3 regions of the Microbacterium sp. K36 genome follow, and region 2 is predicted to be linked to each of the others. Evidence: predicted binding sites of a transcription regulator. Region 2 holds the regulator's gene; each other region holds the start of a gene.
What was found. The regulator LexA, encoded in region 2, represses DNA repair genes until DNA is damaged. The targets are predictions, from matches to a motif close to TCGAACANNTGTTCGA.

Region 1 (7,750 bases), on a different contig from region 2:
GCGGGCGCCGCGCGGCGGGCGTTCGGCCGGGCGGCGCTGGAACAGCACGTTGAGGAGCTGGAACACGTACCGCACGGCGAAGAGCGTGGCCCACACGGCGAGCGTCACGAGCACCAGGCGGCCGATGGCGGCGGCGGAGATCTCGTGCGCGACGAACTGCACCTCGAGGCCGATGAGCACGAACAGCGCCCCGTTCAACAGGAAGACGCCGAACGGCCAGGCCGCGTCGGCCTGTCGGCGCGAGGCCGCCGTCGTCACGCGCGGCGACACCCAGGCGACGATGAGTCCGGCCACGACCACGGCGAGCACCCCCGACGCGTGCACGAGCTCGGCGAGCAGGAACGCGGAGAACGGCACGAGCAGCAGCGTGACGTTGATGACGATGGTGGAGGAGATGCGGCGCAGCAGCAGCGTGGCCAGGGCCGCGACGACGATCCCCGCGGCGATCCCGCCCACGTACGACACCAGCACGTCCCAGGTGACCGAGAGCGGCGTGACCTGGCCGCCCAGCGCGAGGGACACCGCGATGGCGTAGAGCACGAGCGCGGTGCCGTCGTTGGTCAGGCTCTCGGCCTTGAGCTTCATGAACATCCGGCGCGGCAGCAGCCGGCCGAGGGCGGCGACGGCCGTGGCGTCGGGCGGTGCGACCGCGGCCCCGAGGATGAGCGCGATCTCCCAGGGCATGCCGAACAGCACGCCGATGCCGGCCACCGCGAACGCGGAGGCGACGACGAGGAGCGTGCTCATCGGCACGATGTAGCGGAAGTCGCGGCGGATCGACCGCAGCGATGTCGTGAGGCTCTCCCAGAACAGCATCACCGGCAGGAACAGCAGCAGCACGGTCTCCGGCGGCAGCTGGACCTCGCGCAGCGGCGGGATGAATCCCAGCGCCAGTCCGAGGATGACGAGGACGAGGGGCAGCGCGAGACGCACGCGCGGGGCGATCAGGGTTCCGACGAGAATCGTGAGTCCGAGCAGGACGGTTACTTCGAGGCCTTCCATCGCTACTCCCAACAGTCGTGGGAGAAGGATATTCCTCCGTCAGCCGATCTGCTCCGTGAGTTCGAACCAGCGCAGCTCCAGCTCCTCGATCTCGGCCTCCTGCGCCGTGATCGCCTTCATCCGCTCGCCGAGGCCCGCATAGTCGGACTGGTCGTGGTCGGCGAGGGCGTGCTTGGCCGCGTCGACCTGCTGCGTGAGCTTCTGGATGCGACGCTCGAGGGCGGTGGCTTCCTTCTGCGCCGCCCGGAGAGCCGCGCCGTCGAGACCGCTCGCTGCGGGGGCCGATGCCGCCGTCGAGGTCGTCGAGGCGCTCTCGACGCGCTGCCGCAGACGAAGGTACTCGTCGACGCCGCCCGGGAGATGGCGCAGGCGCCCCGCGCCGTCCGGACCGGGAAGGATCGCGTACTGCTGATCGGTCACCCGCTCCAGGAAGTACCGGTCGTGGCTCACGACGAGGAGGGTGCCCGACCAGGAGTCGAGGAGGTCCTCGATCGCGGCGAGCATGTCGGTGTCCATGTCGTTCGTGGGCTCGTCGAGGATGAGCACGTTCGGCTGGTCGAGCAGCACGAGCAGCAGCTGCAACCGGCGCTGCTGGCCGCCGGAGAGATCCTTCACCGGAGTCGAGAGCTGGGCGGAGGAGAACCCGAGCCGCTCCAGGAGCTGTCCTGGCGTGAGGTCCTGCGCCTTCGACCCGGCACCGAGCGTGTACGAGGTGCGCAGACCGGAGATGACCACGCGCACGGGGTCGTTCCAGTGGGGCAGGAGTTCGTCGAGGCGCTGCGTGAGCGTACGCACCTGCACGGTCTTCCCGCGCTTGATCCGCCCCTCGGTGGGCTCGACCGTACCGGAGATGAGCCCCAGGAGCGTGGACTTCCCGGCGCCGTTCACGCCGAGGATGCCCGTGCGCTCCCCCGGGGCGATCCGCCACTCCACGTCCTTGAGCACGGTCTTCCCGCCGGCCCCCGAGCTTGTCTGGGTCCCTGAGCTTGTCGAAGGGTACGTCACCCCCACATCGAGCAGATCGACGACGTCCTTGCCCAGCCGCGAGACGGCGAGCGACTGCAGCGAGACCTTGTCGCGGATCTCGGGCACGTCGGCGATGAGCTCGTTGGCCGCATCGATGCGGAACTTGGGTTTGCTGGTGCGGGCCGGGGCACCGCGGCGCAGCCAGGCGAGCTCCTTGCGGGCGAGGTTCTGCCGCTTCGCCTCGGTCGCCGCCGCCATGCGGTCGCGCTCGACCCGCTGCAGGATGTACGCCGCATAGCCGCCCTCGAAGGGCTCCACGATGCGGTCGTGCACCTCCCACGTCTCGGTGCAGATCTCGTCGAGGAACCACCGGTCGTGGGTCACGACGAGGAGGGCACCGGCGTTCGCGGGCCAGCGCTTCTTGAGGTGCCCGGCGAGCCAGGTGATCGCCTCGACGTCGAGGTGGTTGGTCGGCTCGTCGAGAGCGATGACGTCCCAGTCCCCGGTGAGCAGCTTCGCGAGCGACACGCGGCGGCGCTGACCGCCGGAGAGGGAGCCGATCCGCGCGTCCCAGGGAAGATCGGTCAGCAGCCCCTCGATCACGTCGCGGACGCGGGCGTCTCCGGCCCATTCGTGCTCGGCCATGTCGCCGACGACGGCGGCCCCGATCGTGATGTCGTCGGGGAGGGTGTCGGCCTGGTCCAGCACGCCGATGCGGGTGCCGCCGCGAACGGTCACCCGGCCGGAGTCCGGTTCCTTCCGGCCGGCGAGCATGGCCAGGAGACTCGACTTGCCGTCGCCGTTGCGGCCGACGATGCCGATGCGGTCGCCCTCCTCGATGCCGAGGGTCACGGCGTCGAAGACGACGCGGGTCGGGTATTCGAGGTGCAGGGCTTCGGCCCCGAGAAGATGTGCCATGTCCTCTCCAGGGTAGTCGCGCCGCGTCGGGCGGTCGCCCGATCAGACCAGCGACGGGGCGAAGAGCTCGGGCAACGCGGCGGTGAAGACCTCGAAGTGGCTGTACCAGACGGTGTGGGCGGCTCCGGGGATGCTGCGCACGGTCACGCCGCCGTGCTCGAACCGTCGCGCGTCCTCGTCGGTGACCCAGGCACTGGGTTCCGCGCGGACGACGATGGAGCCGGGGGCGGCGGTCCAATGACCGTCCTCCCCGCAGGAGACGGAGGCCGCGGTCGGCGGATCGAAGCGCTCGGCCGCCCGCGCCTCGACCGTGGCGTCGTCGACGGAGTAGAAGGGCCGGAGCTTGCGGAGCTCGGCGGGCGACATGCGGGTGCGGCGGTCGTGCTCGTACTGCGACACGAGGGCGGCACGATCGTGGCCGCCCTGGAGGGCGAGCGGTGCGTCGACGTAGACCGCGAGGCCCGGGTCGAGGCGAGGCGCGGCGGCGGCGAGCACGGTGGCGCCGAAGGAGTGCCCGACGGCGACGGCGGGCGGGGCGGCGGCCCCGTCCCCCGCGGCGGACCCTGCCCCCGGAAGGACAGCTGTCTGCGCGAGCGTGGCGACGACGGCGTCGGCCGCCGTCTCGATCGTGAGCTCCGGATCACGCGGCGAGAGGCCGTGGCCGGGCAGATCGAGCGCGAGCACGCGGAAGCCGCGTTCCACGAGCAGCGGGACCACGCGGTGCCAGCTCTCGGCGGACCCCATCATGCCGTGCAGCAGCACGGCGACGCGGTCGCCCTCCCCGGCTTCGATGACGTTCAGGAGCACGGAGCCAGTCAACCACGGTCGTTATCCTTTCGTGATACGACTTTCGGCCAGATTCCTTCGAATCTTCGTTCGAATGTCGGTGGTCGGTGATGGACTGACGTCATGCCCGCACTGCTCGACGCGACCGACTCCCAGATGGCGATTCTCGCCGATCTGGTGGAGGGGCTGGAAGCGGCGGAGAAGACGCTGAGCAGCATGCAGGCGGCCCGCGACGGACTGCTCGCGATGGCGGGGCGGCTGGCGGTCGACATCGCCCGACAGGCGCGTCATCCGGATGGCGCAGACATGGCGATCCGCACCGTCGCCGCGGAGATCGGGGCCGCACAGCGCGTCAGCGACCGCACCATCGAGCGGCGGATGTCCGATGCGTCCTGGCTGGTCGAACGGTTCCCCGCCGTCTGGGAGGCCCAGGGCGCCGGGCGCGTCAGCGCCGCACACGCACGCGTGATCGTGGAGGCGGGGGCGCACCTCGACGACACCGACGATCGTTCGCGTTTCGCGGCGGAGGCGATCGAGGTGGCCGCTGCGGAATCTCCGAACCGGATACGCCGACTCGTGCGCCGACTGGCCGACCGGTTCCAGGAGCGGCCCCTCGTCGAGCGACATCGTGACGCCAGGGAGCTGCGCCGCGTCTGGGTGACCGATCTCGAGGACGGCATGGCCGAGCTCGGCGCCCGCGGCCCTGCGGCCCTCGTGCACGGGATGTACGACCGGCTCTCCCAGATGGCGCATGCCGTGCGGGAGGAGAACGTGCGGGCGCGGTGCCCGGAGGCGGAGGAGAGCATCCTCGACGACAGGACGGTCGATCAGCTGCGCACAGACCTGCTCGCCGATCTCGTCCTGACAGGCGCTCCGGCGGGGCATGACTCGGAGGAAGGACTGCTCTCCGAGCTTCGTGCGCGCGTCGAGGTCACCGTGCCGGTGCTGACGTTGATGCACGGCGAGCTGATGCACGGCGAGCAGGGAGGGACGATGGACGGCACTCCGATCCTCGCCGCCGAGCTGGACGGGATGATCCCGATCGATCCGGCCACGGCCCGCCGACTGGCCGGTGCCGCCAGCGGATGGGATCGGGTGCTCACCCACCCGATCAGCGGGGCGCTGCTGGCCGTCGACCGGTATCGCCCGAGCGAAGACCTCCGCCGACACCTGCGGGCCCGCGATCAACGCTGCCGCTTCCCCGGCTGCGGCCTCGCGCCGCGGAAGTGCGACCTCGATCACAATCACGATGCGGCGCTCGGCGGCGAGACCGTGCACGACAACCTCGCGACCTTCTGCCGACGACATCACATGCTCAAACACCACTCCCCGTGGCACGTCGAGCAGGGGCGGGGCGGCGTTCTGGAGTGGACGAGTCCCACCGGCCGGACCTACATCGACCGACCGCCGCCTCCGCACACCGTGACCTTCGCCGAGGAACCTCCGTGGTCTGTCGTCGGCGCGCGGGCCGGCTCCGACTGATCCCGCAGGCACGACGTTCACGCAGGCACACCGGTCAGCCGTAGGGTGGAGGGCATGTCGAGTCCCGAATCAGACAGGTCGGGGGCTGCCGGTCACACCGTCAGCCCCGTGAACCGCTGATCCCTTCGTCCGCCCTTTCGACGGGCGCGCGCCGGTGACCCGGGCGCTGACCGTGGTGACGAGAAGCATTCCTCTTCCCTCTCACCTCGGAGCACTCGATGCCTCTCCCCTCTATGCCCTTGCCCTGTCAGTCTTCGTCATGGGCACCTCAGAGTTCATGCTCGCGGGACTCCTCCCCGCGATCGCGGACGACCTCGACGTCCCGGTCGGCACGGCCGGGCTTCTCACCTCGGGCTTCGCCGTCGGCATGGTCGTGGGCGCCCCCGCCCTGGCCGCCTTCGCGCGCGGCTGGCCCCCACGTCGCACGCTCATCGCCTGCCTCACGCTCTTCGCCGTATGCCACGTCGTCGGCGCGGCTGCTTCCGCATTCGAGCTCCTGCTCGTGACGCGCGTGCTCAGCGCCCTCGCGAACGCCGGCTTCCTCGCCGTCGCACTCCGCACGGTCGCTCTCCTCGTCCCCGCCGAACGCACCGGCCGCACTCTCGCGGTGCTGCTCTCCGGCACGACGATCGCCACCGTGGTCGGCGTCCCGGCGGGGGCGGTGCTCGGCGCCGCGCTGAGCTGGCGCGCCCCCTTCGCCGCCGTCGCACTCCTCTGTCTCCCCGCACTGCTCGGAATCCTCCGCGGCGTGCCGACGACGATCCGGGGCACGGCGCACGTCCGACCCCGGTCGGCGCCAGGGACGGCGCCGGCTCCGACACCGTTCCCCGGGCCCGCGCCGTCTCTGCGCACGGAGCTCGCGCTTCTGGTGACACCGCGTCTCGCCGTCGCGATGAGCCTGGCAGCGCTGGTGAACGCGGGGACCTTTCGCGGTCGGCAGCACGCTGATCGCCCGCGTGCTGAACGCCGCGTCCGGCGCCCCGACGATGGGAGGGTCCTACGCCACCGCGGCCTTGAACATCGGCGCCGTGATCGGGCCGCCGTCGGGAGCGTGGATCCTCGCGAGCGGAGCGGGTCCGCTCTCCCCCGTCGCGCTCGCGGCCGCCCTGACGATGGCGGCGCTCCTCCTCGCCCTGGCGACGCGGCGATGGGGGCCGGTCGACTGAAGACAGGACGGGGACGCGCCGCAACGGCGACGAGCCGCCCGGACCCGAAGGTCCGGACGGCTCGTCGTTGCGTTGTCCGTCGTTCGCGGGGAACGGGGACGGTCTCACTCGTCCTTACTCGTACGACTTCACGATCTCGAGGAGGCTCGGGACGTTGGCGTACGCCTCGGCCGCGTTCTCCTTGGTCACGATGACCGGCGGCAGGAGGTAGGCCGGGACGACCTTCTTGCCGTTGTCGTACTGGTCGGTGTCGTTGACGTCGACCTCGTCGCCCTTCTGGAGCTGACCGACCATCTTGATGGCCTGCTCCACGAGCAGCGCGGTGTCCTTGTTGATCGTGGAGTACTGGACGCCCTCCATGATCGACTTCACCGACTCGACCTCGGAGTCCTGTCCGGTGACCACCGGGACGGGCTTGCCGGCCTGCTGCGCCGAGGTGATGATGGCGCGGGCGAGGGTGTCGTTCGGGGACAGGACGCCGTCGAGCGTCTCCGAGCCGTAGCTCGACGTGAGGATCGAGTCCATGCGACGCTGCGCGTTCTCCGGCTTCCAGCCCTCGGTCGCCGTCTGGGAGATCTCGGTCTGCCCGGAGACGACGTTCAGCGTGCCGTCGTCGATCTTCGGCTGCAGCACCTCCATCGCCCCGTTGAAGAACACCGCCGAGTTGGCGTCGTCCGGCGAGCCCGAGAACAGCTCGATGTTGTACGGCGCCTCGTGACCCGCGCGCTCGGCGAGGCCGTCGAGCAGCGCCTGGCCCTGGAGCTTGCCGACCTCGAAGTTGTCGAAGGCGACGTAGTAGTCCACGGCGTCGGTGTTCTCGATGAGACGGTCGTAGGCGATGACCGCGACACCGGCGTCGCGCGCGGCCTCCACCTGGGTGGTGAGCTGCTTGCCGTCCTTGGCGCCGATGATGATGACCTTGGCGCCACCGGTGACCATCGCCTGGATCTGGTTCTGCTGCTCGGCGACCGTGTTGCTGGCGGGCGCGTACTGCACGTCCGCCTTGAAGCCGGCCTCTTCGAGACCGTCGGTGAACAGCTGACCGGCCAGGACCCAGTTCTCCGAGGTCTTGTCCGGCAGCGCGACACCGATCGTGGAGCCGGCGTCGAAGCCCGAGGCGGCCTCATCGCCCGACCCCGAACCCGAGTCACCGCCGCGCTCCGAGGAGCAGCCGGTGAGGGCGAATGCGCCCGCGACGACGAGCGCTGTCGCCGACAGAAGGATCTTCTTCATGTGATCTCTTTCTCTGGTGTGTGCAGGTCCCGTCGCGCCTGCGTTGCGCGACGCGGCCCTTACTTTCCGCGCGTCTCCTCGACGGCGGGGGCTTCGTACTTCTGACTGGTGGGGTAGTTCGTCTTCGTGGGATCGAACGTGTCGGTGGCCGGATCCTGCTTGCGGCCGAGACGGCGCGTGAGGAACCCGATGATCGA
Region 2 (7,750 bases):
AGGGGCACGAGGTCGCGCAGCGCGGCGATGTCGTCGAGGTTCGAGATGCCGCCGGACGCGACGACCGGCTTCGGCGTGCGCGAGGTCACCTCGCGCAGGAGTTCCAGGTTCGGGCCGCGCAGCGTGCCGTCCTTGGTCACGTCGGTGACGACGTAGCGGCTGCAGCCGGCGTCCTCGAGGCGCTCGAGCACCTCCCAGAGGTCGCCGCCCTCCTTCGTCCAGCCGCGCGCCGCGAGGGTCGTGCCGCGGACGTCGAGGCCGACGGCGATCGCCTCACCGAAGCGGCTGATCACGTCGGCCGCCCACTCGGGGTTCTCCAGAGCGGCGGTGCCGAGGTTGATGCGGGCGGCGCCGCTCTCCAGAGCGGCCTCCAGGCTCGCGTCGTCCCGGATGCCGCCGGAGAGCTCGACGTTGACGTTCTTGAACTGCTTGATGACCTTGCGCAGGATCGGCGCGTTGCTGCCGCGTCCGAACGCCGCGTCGAGGTCGACGAGGTGAATCCAGGAGGCGCCCTGCGAGACCCACTCCCCTGCCGCGTCGAGCGGGTCGCCGTAGCTCGTCTCGGTCCCGGCCTCCCCCTGCGTGAGACGGACCGCCTTGCCGCCGGCGACGTCGACCGCGGGAAGGAGCGTGAGCGAGGGGGACTGCGCGAAGTCGTTCATGAGGTCCTTGGTTCGGGTGAGTTCGCGGCCCGAGAGGGCACGAGAGACGAGGGTAGTCCGCCGCGGGGCGCGGGACAAACCGCGTGACGCCGGGCGCGGACGCGGCTCGGCGTCAGAGGCTCTCCACCCAGTTCCTGAGCAACTGGATGCCGGCGTCTCCGGACTTCTCCGGGTGGAACTGCGTCGCCGAGAGGGGGCCGTTCTCCACGGCCGCGAGGAACGGGCCGCCGTAGTCCGCCCATGTGAGCACGGGCTGCGGGAACGGCGGGATCACGTCGAGCTCCCAGGACTGCGCCGCGTAGGAGTGCACGAAGTAGAAGCGCTCCTGCTCGATCCCGCGGAACAGGACGGTGTCCTCCCCCGGCTCGACGGTGTTCCAGCCCATGTGCGGCAGGACAGGCGCGTTGAGCTCCGTCACGGCGCCCGGCCACTCGCCGAGGCCCGCGGTGTCGTGCCCCCGCTCGACGCCGTGCTCGAAGAGCACCTGCATGCCGACGCAGATGCCGAGCACCGGTCGGCCACCCGCGAGGCGACGGCCGATGATCTCGTCGCCGCCGTGGGCGTGCAGGGCGTCCCGCACCGCCTGGAAGGCGCCGACACCGGGCACGACGAACCCGTCGGCCTCGAGCGCCTCGGTGCGGTCGCGCGTGAGGACAGCGTCGGCTCCCGCGGCGACGAGGGCCTTGACCGCGGAGTGGACGTTACCGGACTCGTAGTCGAAGACGGCGACTCGGGGCGCGGCGCTCACAAGGCTCCCTTGGTGGACGGGATGCCGTCGACGAGGGGATCCAGCGCCTTCGCCTGACGGAACGCCCGCGCGAACGCCTTGAACTCGGCCTCGGCGATGTGGTGCGGGTCGCGCCCGCTCAGCACCCGGACGTGCACGGTCAGCGCGGCGTTGAAGGTGATGGCTTCGAAGACGTGCCGCACGAGCGACCCGGTGAAGTGCCCGCCGATCAGGTGGTGCTCGAAGCCCGCGGGCTCCCCGTCGTGCACGAGGTACGGGCGACCCGAGATGTCGACGACCGCCTGCGCGAGCGCCTCGTCCAGGGGGACGAGGGCGTCGCCGTAGCGGGAGATGCCGGACTTGTCACCGAGGGCCGCGAGGATCGCCTGGCCGAGCACGATCGAGACGTCCTCGACCGTGTGGTGTGCGTCGATGTGCGTGTCCCCGGACGCCCGTACCCTGAGGTCGGTCAGCGAGTGCTTCGCGAACGCCGTGAGCATGTGATCGAAGAAGGGCACCGAGGTGTCGATGGTGCTCGCGCCGGTGCCGTCGAGGTTCAGCTCGACCTCGACGGTGGATTCCGACGTGCTGCGCACGCGGCTCGCGGTGCGTGCGGTGGGCGCGGGGATGGTCATGATGCCGATCCTATCGAGGCCAAGGCGTCCAGGAACGCCGTGGTCTCCGCCTCCGTGCCGGCGCTGACGCGCAGGTGGCCGGGGATGCCGACGTCGCGGACGAGCACGCCGCGGTCGTACAGCTGCTGCCACGTCGCCTGCGGATCCGCGACGCCGCCGAACAGCACGAAGTTGGACCACGAGAGGTGCGGGGTGTACCCGAGGGCTTCGAGCGTCGCCGTGATGCGGTCCCGCTGCTCCACGATCTCCTGCACCATGCCGAGCATGACGTCGGCGTTGCGGAGCGCGGCCACCGCCGCAGCCTGCGTGAGAGCGCTGAGGTGGTACGGCAGCCGGACGAGCCGCAGCGCGTCGATGAACGCCGGATCGGCCGCGAGGTAGCCGACGCGGGCGCCGGCGAAGGCGAACGCCTTGCTCATGGTGCGGGAGACGGCGAGCCGCGGCCGTCCTTCCAGGAGGGTGAGGGCCGACGCCGCATCCCGCGGCGCGAACTCCTGGTACGCCTCGTCGACGATCACGACGCCGCGGGCCGCCTCGTAGACGGCCTCCACCACGTCGAGCCCCAGCGGGGTGCCGGTCGGGTTGTTCGGCGAGCAGAGGATCACGATGTCGGGGTCGGCCGCGCGCACCTGCTCCGCCGCCTCCTCCGGGGTGACCGTGTAGTCGGGCTGACGGGTGCCGGCGATCCAGGACGCGCCGGTCCCCTTCGCGATGAGCGGGTACATCGAGTACGTGGGGCCGAAGCCGAAGGCCGTGCGCCCCGGTCCGCCGAACGCCTGGAAGATGTGCTGCAGCACCTCGTTGGATCCGTTGCCCGCCCAGATCTGCTCCGACGTGAGGCCGTGACCCAGATAGTCGGCGAACGCCTCCCGCAGCGTGGTGAACTCACGGTCCGGGTACCGGTTCACGTCTCGGATCGCCACCGCGATGTCATCGAGGATGTCGCTCGCGACCTCGTCGGGAACCGGATGCGTGTTCTCGTTGACGTTCAGCGCCACCGGCAGCGGGGCCTGCGGCGCTCCGTACGGGGTGAGTCCGCGCAGATCGTCGCGGAGCGGGAGATCGTTGAGGGAGAAGGTCACCCTTCCCATCTTAAGAGGAGCACGGAGAGCCGAGGTCATCGTGACGATCAGATCGTGACGGACCGGAGGCAGGACCTCGGACTCCGCGTCAGTCGGTGTACCGTGCCGGGAGCGCGAGCTCCTGGCCGACCTGGAGCTCACCGCCGCGCAGGAGGTTCATCCGGCTGATCTCGCCGATGACATCCCGCGGGTCGGCGTCGGGAGCGATGCTGCTCGCGATCGACCAGAGCGTGTCACCGGGCATGACCGTGACGGTCTCGACGGAGACGGCCGGTGCGTCTACACCGGAGGCGATCGCGCTGCCCCCGCCGAGGGCGGCGAAGGCGATGCCCGCAGCGAGCGGCACGGAGGCGAGCGCGAGCAGGGTGCGGCGGCCGCGGGCCGTGATCCGCAGCCGGGTGGCCGGACGGGCCGATGCCGGAAGGGCGGTCGCGGTGCTGAGGCTCATGCTGCTCATGTCTGCTCCTTACTGTCCCGGCGCCGGAGCCCGGGGAGGTTGGCGTAGCTTTCGCATCCGCGACTCGGCCGGGAGTCGTGGATGCGAAGCTACGTTCCGAAGATATCTTCGAGTTCGAACATCTGTCAAGCTGTCTTCGAAACCATGCCCCGCGATGCGCCCGACACGCTCGAACAGATCTTCCAGATCGGCGCGTTTCTCGGATACGGTTTCGATAAGGACACCCCACCACGGGCCACCGACATTCGAAGCGGCACGTCGGATCACGCAGTGAAGGAGCACCATGAGCGACACCTCAGCCCTCGAGTCCGAGGCGCCGCGCACCCGTCGTCGCAAGAACCTCAGCCCGAAGCAGATGGCGATCCTCGAGGTCATCCAGGCCTCGATCGCACAGAACGGCTATCCGCCGAGCATGCGGGAGATCGGCGACGCCGTCGGGCTCAAGTCGCTGTCCAGCGTCACCCACCAGCTCGGTCAGCTCGAACTCAGCGGCTACCTGCGGCGCGACCCGGGCAAGACCCGCGCGATGGAGGTCCTCATCGACCTCCCCGGCACGGGCACGGAGAACCCGGCCGATGTGACGACCCCCGTCGGCGATGCCGCCCTGGTCCCCCTGGTCGGGCGGATCGCCGCCGGTGTGCCGATCACCGCCGATCAGCAGGTCGAGGAGATCTTCCCGCTCCCCCGTCAGCTCGTCGGCAAGGGCGACCTCTTCATGCTCAAGGTCTCCGGGGAGTCGATGATCGACGCCGCCATCTGCGACGGCGACTGGGTCGTGGTGCGCTCGCAGAACACGGCGGAGAACGGCGAGATCGTGGCCGCCATGCTCGACGGCGAAGCGACCGTCAAGGTGCTCCGCCGTCGCGACGGCCACACGTGGCTGCTGCCCCGCAACTCCGCGTTCGAGCCGATCCTGGGCGACGAGGCGGTCGTGCTCGGCAAGGTCGTCGCGGTCATGCGCGCCGTCTGAGACGCCGTATCGTCGGGGAGACGATGACGAAGGCCCTCCCGGTGCGCCGGGAGGGCCTTCGTGTGTCCGGGGACGACCGCGTCAGGCGGTGACCACCACGTCCTCGCGCACCCGTCGGGTCGCCTCGACGATGTTCCGCAGCGACGCCGTGGTCTCGGCGTAGCCGCGGGTCTTCAGACCGCAGTCCGGGTTCACCCAGAGCTGCCGGAGCGGGATCTCGTCGACCGCACGCCGGAGCAGGGACTCGACCTCCTCCACGGTGGGCACGCGCGGGGAGTGGATGTCGTACACGCCGGGGCCGATGCCGTGATCGAAGCCCACCTCGGCGATGTCCGCGACGACCTCCATGCGGCTCCGGGCCGCCTCGATGGAGGTCACGTCCGCGTCGAGCGCACGGATCGCTTCGATCACGACGCCGAACTCCGAGTAACAGAGGTGGGTGTGCACCTGCGTGGCCGCCGCAGCGCCGCCCGTGGCCAGTCGGAACGAGGCGACCGACCAGTCGAGGTACGCCGGCTGGTCGGCCTGCTTCAGCGGGAGCAGCTCCCGGAGCGCCGGCTCGTCGACCTGGATCACCTGGATGCCCGCGGCCTCCAGGTCGGCGATCTCATCGCGCAGCGCCAGCGCCACCTGGTTCGCGGTCTCGCCCAGCGGCTGGTCGTCGCGGACGAAGGACCACGCGAGGATCGTGACGGGGCCCGTGAGCATCCCCTTCATGTGCTTCGCCGTGAGCGACTGGGCGTACGCCGACCAGGCGACCGTGATGGGCGCGGGACGCGAGACGTCGCCCCAGAGGATCGACGGACGCGTGGCCCGCGAGCCGTACGACTGCACCCAGCCGTGCTGCGTGACCGCGAAGCCGTCGAGGTTCTCCGCGAAGTACTGCACCATGTCGTTGCGCTCCGGCTCACCGTGCACGAGGACGTCGAGACCGAGGTCCTCCTGCAGGGAGACGACCGCGGCGACCTCACGGCGCAGGAACTCCTCGTAGTCGTCCTCGGGGATCTCGCCACGGAGGAACTGGGCGCGCGCGCGACGGATGTCGCCGGTCTGCGGGAACGAGCCGATCGTCGTCAGGGGCAGCGCCGGCAGGCCGAGGGCGTTCTGCGCCTCCTCCCGGTCCTGGTACGGGGCACGGGCGAAGTCGGCGTCGCTCAGCGCGCGGGCACGCACCTCGCCGTCGCGCACGCCGGGAGCGGTCAGGCGGTCCTGCAGCGCGGCGGTCGCCGCGTCCAGCTCGGCCGCGATCGCCGTGCGCCCTGCGGACAGGCCGCGGGCGAGGGTCACGACCTGCTGCACCTTCTGATCCGCGAACGCGAGCCAGGAGACGAGGCGCGCGTCCAGCGCCGTCTCGTCGTCCACGTCGTGCGGCACGTGCAGCAGCGAGGTCGAGGTCGATGCCGACACCGGGGCGCCGAGCGCGCGGAGCGCCTCCAGCGCGTCGAACGCCGCGGAGAGGTCGCCGCGCCAGATGTTGTGCCCGTCGATGACACCGCCGACGAGGGTCTTGCCCTCGAGGCCAGGCACCGCGTCGGGCACGGTGCCGCGCACGAGATCGACGGCGATGGCCTCGACGGGGGCCGCAGCGACGGTCGCGAACGTCTCGCCGAGGCTCGCGTACGGGGCCGCGACGAGGATCGAGGGACGCTCCTCGGCGGTGCCCAGCACCGCGAGCGCGCGCTCCGCGGCGGAGGCGAGCTGCGCGGTCGTGGCCGGCAGGGACTCGCTCACGAGGGCGGGCTCGTCGAGCTGCACCCACTCGGCGCCCGCGGCGCGCAGGCGGGCGAGCAGGTCGACGTAGACGGGCAGCACGTCCTCCAGCCGCGATAGCGGCTCGAACCCCTCCGGCGCGTCGTCCGACGCCTTGGCGAGCGCCAGCAGGGTGACCGGTCCGACGACCACGGGACGCGTGACGAAGCCGGCGGCGGCGGCCTCCGCGACCTCGCGCACCAGGCGGTCGCTGGCGAGGGAGAACACCGTCTCCGGACCGATCTCCGGCACGAGGTAGTGGTAGTTCGAGTCGAACCACTTCGTCATCTCCAGCGGCGCACGCTCGCCCTCGCCCCGGGCGACGGTGAACAGCGCGGGCAGGCCGATCGTGCCGTCCGCCTCGCGGAGGTCGTCGAAGCGGGCGGGGATCGCGCCGACCGTGACGGCGGCGTCGAGGACCTGGTCGTAGTAGGAGAAGGACTCCGGGATAGACGAGTCCGTGCGGCCGAGGCCGAGCCCCGCCAGGCGCTCGCGGGTCGCCGCGCGCAGCTCCGCGGCCGTCTGCTCCAGCTCCTGCTCGTCGATGCGGCCCGCCCAGAACGCCTCGACGGCCTTCTTGAGCTCGCGGCGACGGCCGATGCGGGGGTAGCCGAGGATGGTGCCCTCGGGGAATGCGGTCATGGTGTTTCCTTTCGGCGGGGACTAGTGCCGGAGCGCCGGGACGATGCCGGCTTCGGCGAGGACGGTCAGGACGGTCTCGTGCTGGTTGAACGCGTAGAGGTGGACGCCGGGGGCGCCGCCGGCGACGACGTCGGCGGCGAGGCGTGCCGCCCACGAGATCCCGATCTCCCGGCGCCCTTCGGCGGTCGGCTCGACGTCGAGGGCGATCGCGAGCTCGCTGGGCAGGTCCTCCCCTGTCAGCTCCAGGACCCGGGCCAGCCGGGTCGGCGACGTGATCGGCATGATGCCGGGGAGGATCGGGATGGTGACGCCGCCGGTGCGGGCGCGCTCCACGAAGGCGAGGTAGTCGTCAGGGTGGAAGAAGAGCTGGGTGATGGCGAAGGTCGCCCCCGCGGCCTGCTTGGCGAGCAGAGCCTCCACATCCTGCGTGCGGTGCGTGGCCCGGGGATGCCCCTTCGGGAAGGCGGCGACCGCGATGTCGACCTTTTGCCGGGGCGCCACCAGGGCCGCCCCGGGAAGTCCGGGGACCGGCGACTCCTGGTACGGCGCGCGCTCGGCCTGCACGCGATCGATGAGCTGCACGAGCTGCGCGGCGCTCTCCAGGTCGCCGAGGAAGGGCTCGCTCTGCCCCGCGGGCGGGTCTCCGCGCAGAGCGAGGAAGCGGAGGATCCCGGCGTCGAGGAACTCCCGGATGAGCGCCGTGGCGCCGGCGTAGGTGTTGCCGACGCAGGTGAGATGGGCGAGGGGTTCGACGTCGGTGTGCTCCCGGATGAAGCGCAGCACATCGAGCGAGCGGCCACCGGTCGACCCGCCCGCGCCGTAGGTC
Region 3 (7,750 bases), on a different contig from region 2:
GGGTCGTCTCCCGACAGCTTCCACACGCCGAGGTCGACCTGATAGCCGCTCACGCTGCGTGTGACGTCACGGACGCCCGCTCTGGTGCCGATCGGAAGCGTGCTGCCCGGCTCGATCGCCGCGAGACCGGAGCGGACGAGGTAGTGGGCGAAGACGCGGATCCCGTTGCCGCACATCTCCGCGACGGAGCCGTCCGCGTTCCGGTAGTCCATGAACCACTCGGCATCCGGCTCCTCGGCCAGGGCCGCAACGCCCTCCGTGATCGCGGACGATCGCACGACGCGCAGCACGCCGTCAGCGCCGATCCCGAAATGCCGATCGCAGAGCACAGCCACCTGCTCGGCCGTCAACTCCAGCTGGCCGTCGGGGTCGGCGATGATGATGAAATCGTTGCCCGTACCGTGCCCCTTGGTGAATGCGACCATACGACCATCCTACGGAGCCGAAGGCCCCGCATCCGGCCGTGCGACGCGATAGCGCCCGCAGAGGAAGCTGCGGTTGCGCGCCACCTCGATCAGCTCGAGGTCGAGGCGCCGGGGAAGCAGCGGAGCCCCTGCACCAAGAGTGACCGGTGCGTACTGCACCCACACCTCATCCAGAAGCCCGGCGTCCGCGAACTGGCCCGCCACGTCTCCCCCGCCGACCACCCAGAGGTCTTTGCCGCCGGCCGCGTCGAGCATCGCCGCGTGCACGTCGCGGATGTCGGCGCTCGTCACCCGGATCGCGGCTGCCGCCGGCACCGCGAGATCACGATGCGAAAGCACCCACGTGGGCTGCGAGTAGGTCCAACGGCCTTCCTCATGGCGCATAACCCACTCGAAGGTCGACGCTCCCATCACGAGCGCGCCGATGTTCTTCTCAAAGGCCGGATACGCCATCGGACCTTCCATGTCGATGTCCTGGCTCAGCAGCCAGTCCAGCGAATGCTCGGTCGTGGCGATGTATCCGTCGAGACTGGACGCGGTGAAGTAGTGAGTGGCCATGCGCGCATCGTCGCACAGGCCGCCGACATCGGATCAGACGTCCAGCAGGTCGGCGATCGCGACCGGCGGCGTCAGCCACTCCAGCTCCGGGTACCGCTTGAACCACGACACCTGTCGACGTGCATAGCGTCGCGTGAGAGCCTGCGTCTCGGCGATCGCCTCTTCGGCAGTGAAGCGGCCGTCCAGCTGTGCGAGCGCCTGTGCGTATCCGATCGCCCGCGGGGCTGTCGTCCCCCGCTCCAGACCGTGTTCCCGCAGCCCGGCGACCTCGGCTACCAGGCCGTGCTCCCACATCCGACGCACGCGGGCATCGAGGCGGGCGACGAGCTCGGCGCGATCCACGTGCAGGCCGATCAGCCGCGTGTGCGGGTACCAGAGCGTGGGTGTCTCCGGCAGTGCCGCTCCGTGCGTCGCACTCCCCTGCTCGACGACTTCGAGGGCGCGGACCACGCGTCGACCGTTGCGTGGGTCCACGCGCGCCGCGGCCTCCGGATCGCGCACACGCAGCCGCTGGAGCAATGACTCGACACCATCTCGATCCAGTTCCTGCTCCAGACGCTCGCGGATGGCGGGGTCCCGAGGCGGAAAGTGAAAATCGTAGACGACGCTCGAGACGTAGAGTCCGGATCCGCCGACGAGGATCGCGTCGCCGCCTGCCGCGTGGATTCGCTGCACAGCCTCTCGTGCAAGAGGCTGATACCAGGCCACGGCGGCGTCCTGCGTCACCTCTCGCGCGTCGAAGAGGTGGTGCGGAATGCCGCGACGTTCGGCGACCGGCAGCTTGGCCGTGCCGATGTCCATGCCGCGGTAGAGCTGCATGGCATCGGCATTGACGATCTCCGCCGGGTTGCCGCGGCGCCGGAGCTCCTCCGCGAGATCGAGTGCCAGGTCGCTCTTTCCCGTGCCGGTCGCGCCGACGACGACCCAGAGCCGAGGTGCGGTCACACCCCGACGCGGAGAGTCGGAAGGCCGAGGGAGACGGCGCGCGGAGCGCCGTCGCTCGGTGCCGGCACGGCGCACGACTCGGCCTGTCCCCGATCCCAGGCGTCGCCACCACGCGTGCGGCGGATGCGGAGCGGGGCACCCGTCGGGTCGTCGGCGAGGAGGTGGAACGGCGCGGCGTGCGTCACCGTCACCGTGACGACATCGCCCGGGCGCGGCAGCTCGGACCCGGGAGTGACCTCGAAGTGCACGAGGCGGTTGTCCTGCGCCCGCCCGGTCAGGCGACGCGTCTCCGTGTCCTTCTTGCCTTCGCCCGTGGACACGAGAACCTCGACCTCCCGGCCGACCTGCTTCTGGTTCTCCTCGAGCGAGATGCGCTCCTGGAGCGCGATCAGCCGGTCGTAGCGAGCCTGGACGACGTCCTTGGGCACCTGGTCCGGCATCGTGGCCGCAGGGGTGCCTTCGCGGATCGAGTACTGGAAGGTGAAGGCTCCGGAGAAGCGCGACTGCTCGACGACGCGCATCGTCTCCTCGAAGTCCTCCTCGGTCTCGCCGGGGAAGCCGACGATGATGTCGGTCGTGATGGCCGCGTGCGGGATGCGCTCACGGACGCGGTCCAGGATGCCCAGGAAGCGCTCGCTGCGGTAGGAGCGACGCATCGCCTTGAGGATCCGGTCGCTCCCCGACTGCAGCGGCATGTGGAGCTGCGGCATGACGGCGGGGGTCTCCGCCATCGCGTCGATCACGTCGTCCGTGAAGGCGGCGGGATGCGGGCTCGTGAAGCGGATGCGCTCGAGCCCCTCGATCTCGCCGGCGGCGCGGAGGAGCTTTCCGAACGCCTGACGATCCCCGAACTCCACCCCGTACGAGTTCACGTTCTGCCCGAGGAGCGTCACCTCGATGGCGCCGTCCTCCACCAGCAGACGGATCTCGTTAAGGATGTCGCCCGGGCGACGGTCCTTCTCCTTGCCCCGGAGGCTCGGGACGATGCAGAAGGTGCAGGTGTTGTTGCAGCCGACGGAGATCGACACCCAGCCGCTGTGCGCGGAGTCGCGCTTGGTGGGAAGCGTCGACGGGAAGACCTCGAGGGACTCGAGGATCTCGAGCTCGGCATCGCCGTTGTGGCGCGCGCGCTCCAGGAGACCGGGCAAGGACCCCATGTTGTGCGTGCCGAAGACCACGTCGACCCAGGGGGCCTTGTCGAGCACGGCCTGCTTGTCCATCTGTGCCAGGCAGCCGCCGACGGCGATCTGCATCCCGGCCTTGCGGCGCTTGACGGCGGCCAGGTGCCCGAGCGTCCCGTAGAGCTTCCCGGCGGCGTTGTCCCGGACGGCGCAGGTGTTGATGATCACCACGTCCGCCTCGGCTCCGGCCTCGGCGCGGATGTAGCCGGCGCTCTCCAGGGACCCGGACAGACGCTCGGAGTCGTGGACGTTCATCTGGCAACCGAAGGTGCGCACTTCGTAGGATCGCCGGCGCCCGTCGTCGTCGACGGCCGCTGACGACGCGCTGATGATCGTCGGTACGCTGCGGGGGATAGTCATGATCCTCCCATTGTACGAGCGTCGCCGAGAGCCGACCGCGAGCGGACCGTCAGTCGGAATCCACGAACCGGACGCCGGAGACGCCCCCGCCGAACGAAGCTTCCCGCAGCGCCGTCTTCGCCGCGTTCATGGCGACCGATCCCCCGTACCCGCGGCGAGACAGCTGTCCGACCAATCGGCGAAGCGCCGCGTCCGGATCGAGACGTCCCATGGAGCGGGCCTTGGTCCGGGCGAACTCCAGCGCGCGTTCGGCGTCGTCATCGGGGAGCTCATCGAGAGCGGCGTCGATGACCTCACGGGGAATGCCCCGCTGCGACAGCGCTCGTGAGAGGGCGACCCGGCCCTGACCCTTGCGTTCGACACCGGACGTGACGAGGAGCTCCGCGAGCACGGCGTCATCGAGGTAACCACGGCGTACGAAGTCATCGATCACGTCGTCGATGGCGTCCGTGGCGAGTCCGTGTCCCTTCAACACCAGCCGGGCCTCGGAGACCGACAGCGACCGCGTTCGCAGCTTCCGCACCAACGACTCCTCCGCCGTCGTTCGGATCTCCTCCGCCGACGCGCCGCTCTCTGTGTCCGCCCCCTCTTCCGTCGAGCGGGACACGCCGCCGACGGCGCGCAACGTGGTGGTCTTCCCGCCCCGGGAAGCGGCTCGCGCCGAGGCACCACGAGCGGGATGCCGGGCGCTGGGGGAACCGTCGTCAGCCGACGGTGTCCCTGTGGGCGCGGGCTCGTGCCACGTCGAGCGCCAGAGTCCCGCAGCGTCCGCCGGCGACCCGGACCGCACGGGTCGAGCGGACGACGAGTCGCCTGCCCCGCTATCAGCCGGACGCTCGGTGCGCGCAGCTCCGCCGAAGAGAGGGATGATGGGGGCGATCCGCTCGGAATCGCCCCCACGCTGATCACTCATCAGGCCGGGCGACGCTCGGCCAGCTCATCAGCACCCGGAGCCGCGGCCGGGCCGCCGATGCCGAGCTTCTGCTTGATCTGGCTCTCGATCGCCAGCGCGATGTCCGCGTTGTTGAGCAGGAACGTCCGCGCGTTCTCCTTGCCCTGACCCAGCTGATCGCCGTCGTAGGTGTACCACGATCCCGACTTCTTGACGATGCCGTGCTCGACGCCAAAGTCGATCAGGCTGCCCTCGCGGGAGATGCCGACGCCGTAGAGGATGTCGAACTCCGCCTGCTTGAACGGCGGGGCCATCTTGTTCTTGACGATCTTGACGCGGGTGCGGTTACCCACGGCGTCCGTGCCATCCTTGAGCGTCTCGATGCGGCGGATGTCCATACGCACGGAGGCGTAGAACTTCAGCGCCTTACCACCGGCAGTGGTCTCCGGGGAGCCGAAGAACACGCCGATCTTCTCGCGCAGCTGGTTGATGAAGATCATCGTCGTGTTCGTCTGGTTCAGACCACCGGTGAGCTTCCGCAGCGCCTGCGACATGAGGCGGGCCTGGAGACCAACGTGGGAGTCTCCCATCTCGCCCTCGATCTCCGCACGCGGCACCAGGGCCGCCACCGAGTCGACGACGATGAGGTCGATGGCACCGGAGCGCACGAGCATGTCGGCGATCTCGAGAGCCTGCTCACCCGTGTCGGGCTGCGAGACGAGAAGGGCGTCGATGTCGACGCCGAGCTTCGCGGCGTAGTCGGGGTCGAGCGCGTGCTCGGCATCGATGAACGCCGCGATACCGCCGGCTCGCTGGGCGTTGGCGATGGCATGCAGCGTCAGCGTCGTCTTACCGGAGGACTCCGGGCCGTAGATCTCGACGATGCGGCCACGCGGCAGACCTCCCACGCCGAGGGCGACGTCGAGGGCGATGGAGCCGGTGGGGATGACGGCCACAGGCGCCCGCTCATCGCTGCCCAGCCGCATGACCGAGCCCTTTCCGAACTGGCGGTCGATCTGAGCGAGAGCCGTCTCGAGGGACTTCTCGCGGTCGGCGGGTGATGGCATGGTGTGCTCCTTCTGCGCGTGTGCTGCCGCCTGTAGGCTGTCGCGGCTCTTCCGGCTGGAAGGAACTCTCCGACAAGGCGTATGGCTTTTCAGCTTGGCCCTCACGGTACGGCGGGCCTCCGACATTGCATCGAGGAGCCACGGATCGTGAGGATCAGAGCCTTCTGACCACTTGTGCAGAAGACTACGCCCGGTTCGAACAGATTTTCGACAACACGCCGGAGTAGGCGTGTCGAACATCCGCACACCGGGACACGCCCGTCACCGCCCGCGCGGCTCCAGACGCCCCACCCCGTGGCGCCGGGAATCGGGCACATCCATGTCGGCGCACAGCGCGAGCCAGATGTCCCGCGGGGGCACCCCGGCGTCGAGAGCTTCGAGCGCGGTGCGCCCACCCATCCCGGAGAGCACGAGGTCGTTCAGCAGAGAGGACGCCCGGGCTTTGAATTCGGCGTCCACGGCGCGCAGGAACTCACTGCGTCGCATGAAGAAGTTCTCCGGGAATCAGCGGAGCGAGAGCTCGGGTTCCACGGAAGCGACCAGGTCGTCCGGGACCACGTCGGGGAAGACCTGGATGCCTTCGAGGACCGAGATGCGGTCACCGACCTCACGCATGATGGTGGAGATGGGGACGTCGAGAGCTTCCGCCACCGAGGCGAGGATCTCGCTCGAGGCCTCCTTCTGTCCGCGCTCGACCTCACTGAGGTAACCGAGAGCGACGGACGCCTTGCTCGCGACTTGGCGGAGCGTCCGCCCCTTCTGCAGACGGAAGTCCCTCAGCACGTCGCCGATCTCCTGTCGTACAAGAATCATCGGAACCTCCTCCGCAGTTCATGAATCGAGGTCTCCCTCGAAGAGACGGCCAGTCTAGTCCTCCTGGCTTGCACAGAATCTACCCTTGCACTCTGTGGTTTAAATGTGAGCACATCCGTATCAACATGACGCGAGGGGTCGCTATTCCCGCAGCGCAGCGGCCAGCACATCGAGGACCGCCCCGACCGTCTGTGCTCGCACCGCGTCGCGGTCCCCCTCGAAGTGGAACGGTCGGGTCCGACTCGCCGTCGGGGTGACCACGCCGATGTGGACGGTGCCCACGGGTTGCCCATCCGGAGACTCCGGGCCCGCGATCCCCGTGGTGGACACTCCGACATCGGCGGGGAGACCATCCACCGCGACGGCCTCGCGCACTCCGGCTGCCATCTGCCGCGCGACCTCCGGGTGCACTGGCCCGTATCGCTCCAGCAGGTCGGTGTCGACGCCCAGCAGCGTGTGCTTGACGGGGGTGGCGTAGGCGACGACGCCGCCGAGGAGCACCGCGGAGGCGCCGGGCACCGCGACGAGCGCCGCGCACACCGCACCGCCAGTGAGCGACTCCGCGACACCGAGGGTCCAACCTCGCTCACGCAGAGCGTCCAGAGCCTCGGCCGGCGTCGTGCCGATCATCGGCTCTGACGGGTGCCGCGCACCTGCGCGACGATGTAGTCGATCCCGCTGACGACAGTGAGCACGAGCACGATGACCATGAGGACGGTCGTCACGACGGTCCACGGGCCGAGCCCGATGAACACGTGCAACGGCAGGAGCGCCCACCCGAGGGCGACGCCCTGGAACGCCGTCTTGATCTTGCCCATCCAGGCGGCCGCGACCACATGCTCGCTGGCGACGACCAGCCGATGGATGGTGATCCCCCACTCGCGGACGAGGATGATCACGACGATCCACCACGAGACCTCGCCCAGGATCGCGAGCCCCACGAATCCCGCACCGGTGAGGAGCTTGTCCGCGATCGGGTCCCAGAGCTTGCCGAAGTCGCTGACGATGTCGTAGCGACGTGCGAGATAGCCGTCGACCCAGTCGGTCGAGATGGCGACGATGAAGAGGACGGCGGCGATCCAGCGCACCGTGAGATCGGCGAGGCCGTACGTCCCCCCGACGAGCAGGAGGACGAAGAACACCACGGCGAGCGGGATGCGCGCCACCGTGATGGCGTTGGGGAGCTGCCGAGGGATCGCCATCAGTCGCGTCCCGTCAGGCCCCAGGCGTCTTCGTCGCCCTCCGCTTCGACGACTGGCAGGCCGTCGTACTGCGCCTCCAACGGATCACGTTCGGCAGGCGCCGCCGCGGCCGCAGGAGCCGACGGAACGTCTTCGCCGCGGAGCTTCGCCATGACCTGCGGCAACTGCTCCGGGGTCGCGAGCACATCGCGCGCCTTCGAGCCCTCCGAGGGGCCGACGACCTCGCGCGACTCGAGGAGATCCATCAGGCGTCCGGCTTTGGCGAAGCCGACCCGCAGCTTGCGCTGCAGCATCGACGTCGATCCGA

Region 1: a site for LexA is predicted at 3,751-3,766, ahead of DW296_RS07215 (HNH endonuclease signature motif containing protein). Genes of this name have one in related genera too.
Region 3: a site for LexA is predicted at 5,624-5,639, ahead of recA (recombinase RecA). Genes of this name have one in related genera too.

The regions. Positions count from the first base shown of each region.
Region 1 covers NZ_SSDN01000068.1:44,428-52,177, reverse strand. The annotation lists gene DW296_RS07230 (Na+/H+ antiporter) at 1-1,002, opposite strand, end outside; gene DW296_RS07225 (ABC-F family ATP-binding cassette domain-containing protein) at 1,042-2,886, opposite strand; gene DW296_RS07220 (alpha/beta fold hydrolase) at 2,929-3,693, opposite strand; gene DW296_RS07215 (HNH endonuclease signature motif containing protein) at 3,796-5,154, shown strand; partial or broken gene DW296_RS07210 (MFS transporter) at 5,414-6,320, shown strand; gene DW296_RS07205 (substrate-binding domain-containing protein) at 6,435-7,553, opposite strand; gene mmsB (multiple monosaccharide ABC transporter permease) at 7,613-7,750, opposite strand, start outside.
Region 2 covers NZ_SSDN01000046.1:41,242-48,991, reverse strand. The annotation lists gene priA (bifunctional 1-(5-phosphoribosyl)-5-((5-phosphoribosylamino)methylideneamino)imidazole-4-carboxamide isomerase/phosphoribosylanthranilate isomerase PriA) at 1-662, opposite strand, end outside; gene hisH (imidazole glycerol phosphate synthase subunit HisH) at 775-1,410, opposite strand; gene hisB (imidazoleglycerol-phosphate dehydratase HisB) at 1,407-2,024, opposite strand; gene DW296_RS03670 (histidinol-phosphate transaminase) at 2,021-3,115, opposite strand; gene DW296_RS03665 (LysM peptidoglycan-binding domain-containing protein) at 3,195-3,563, opposite strand; gene lexA (transcriptional repressor LexA) at 3,847-4,533, shown strand; gene metE (5-methyltetrahydropteroyltriglutamate--homocysteine S-methyltransferase) at 4,615-6,924, opposite strand; gene DW296_RS03650 (methylenetetrahydrofolate reductase) at 6,946-7,750, opposite strand, start outside.
Region 3 covers NZ_SSDN01000082.1:3,954-11,703, forward strand. The annotation lists gene dapF (diaminopimelate epimerase) at 1-425, opposite strand, end outside; gene DW296_RS10050 (dihydrofolate reductase family protein) at 435-983, opposite strand; gene miaA (tRNA (adenosine(37)-N6)-dimethylallyltransferase MiaA) at 1,017-1,928, opposite strand; gene miaB (tRNA (N6-isopentenyl adenosine(37)-C2)-methylthiotransferase MiaB) at 1,925-3,469, opposite strand; gene DW296_RS16655 (regulatory protein RecX) at 3,519-3,992, opposite strand; gene recA (recombinase RecA) at 4,382-5,428, opposite strand; gene DW296_RS10075 (DUF3046 domain-containing protein) at 5,690-5,914, opposite strand; gene DW296_RS10080 (helix-turn-helix domain-containing protein) at 5,933-6,241, opposite strand; gene DW296_RS10085 (CinA family protein) at 6,383-6,871, opposite strand; gene pgsA (CDP-diacylglycerol--glycerol-3-phosphate 3-phosphatidyltransferase) at 6,868-7,443, opposite strand; gene DW296_RS10095 (FtsK/SpoIIIE family DNA translocase) at 7,443-7,750, opposite strand, start outside.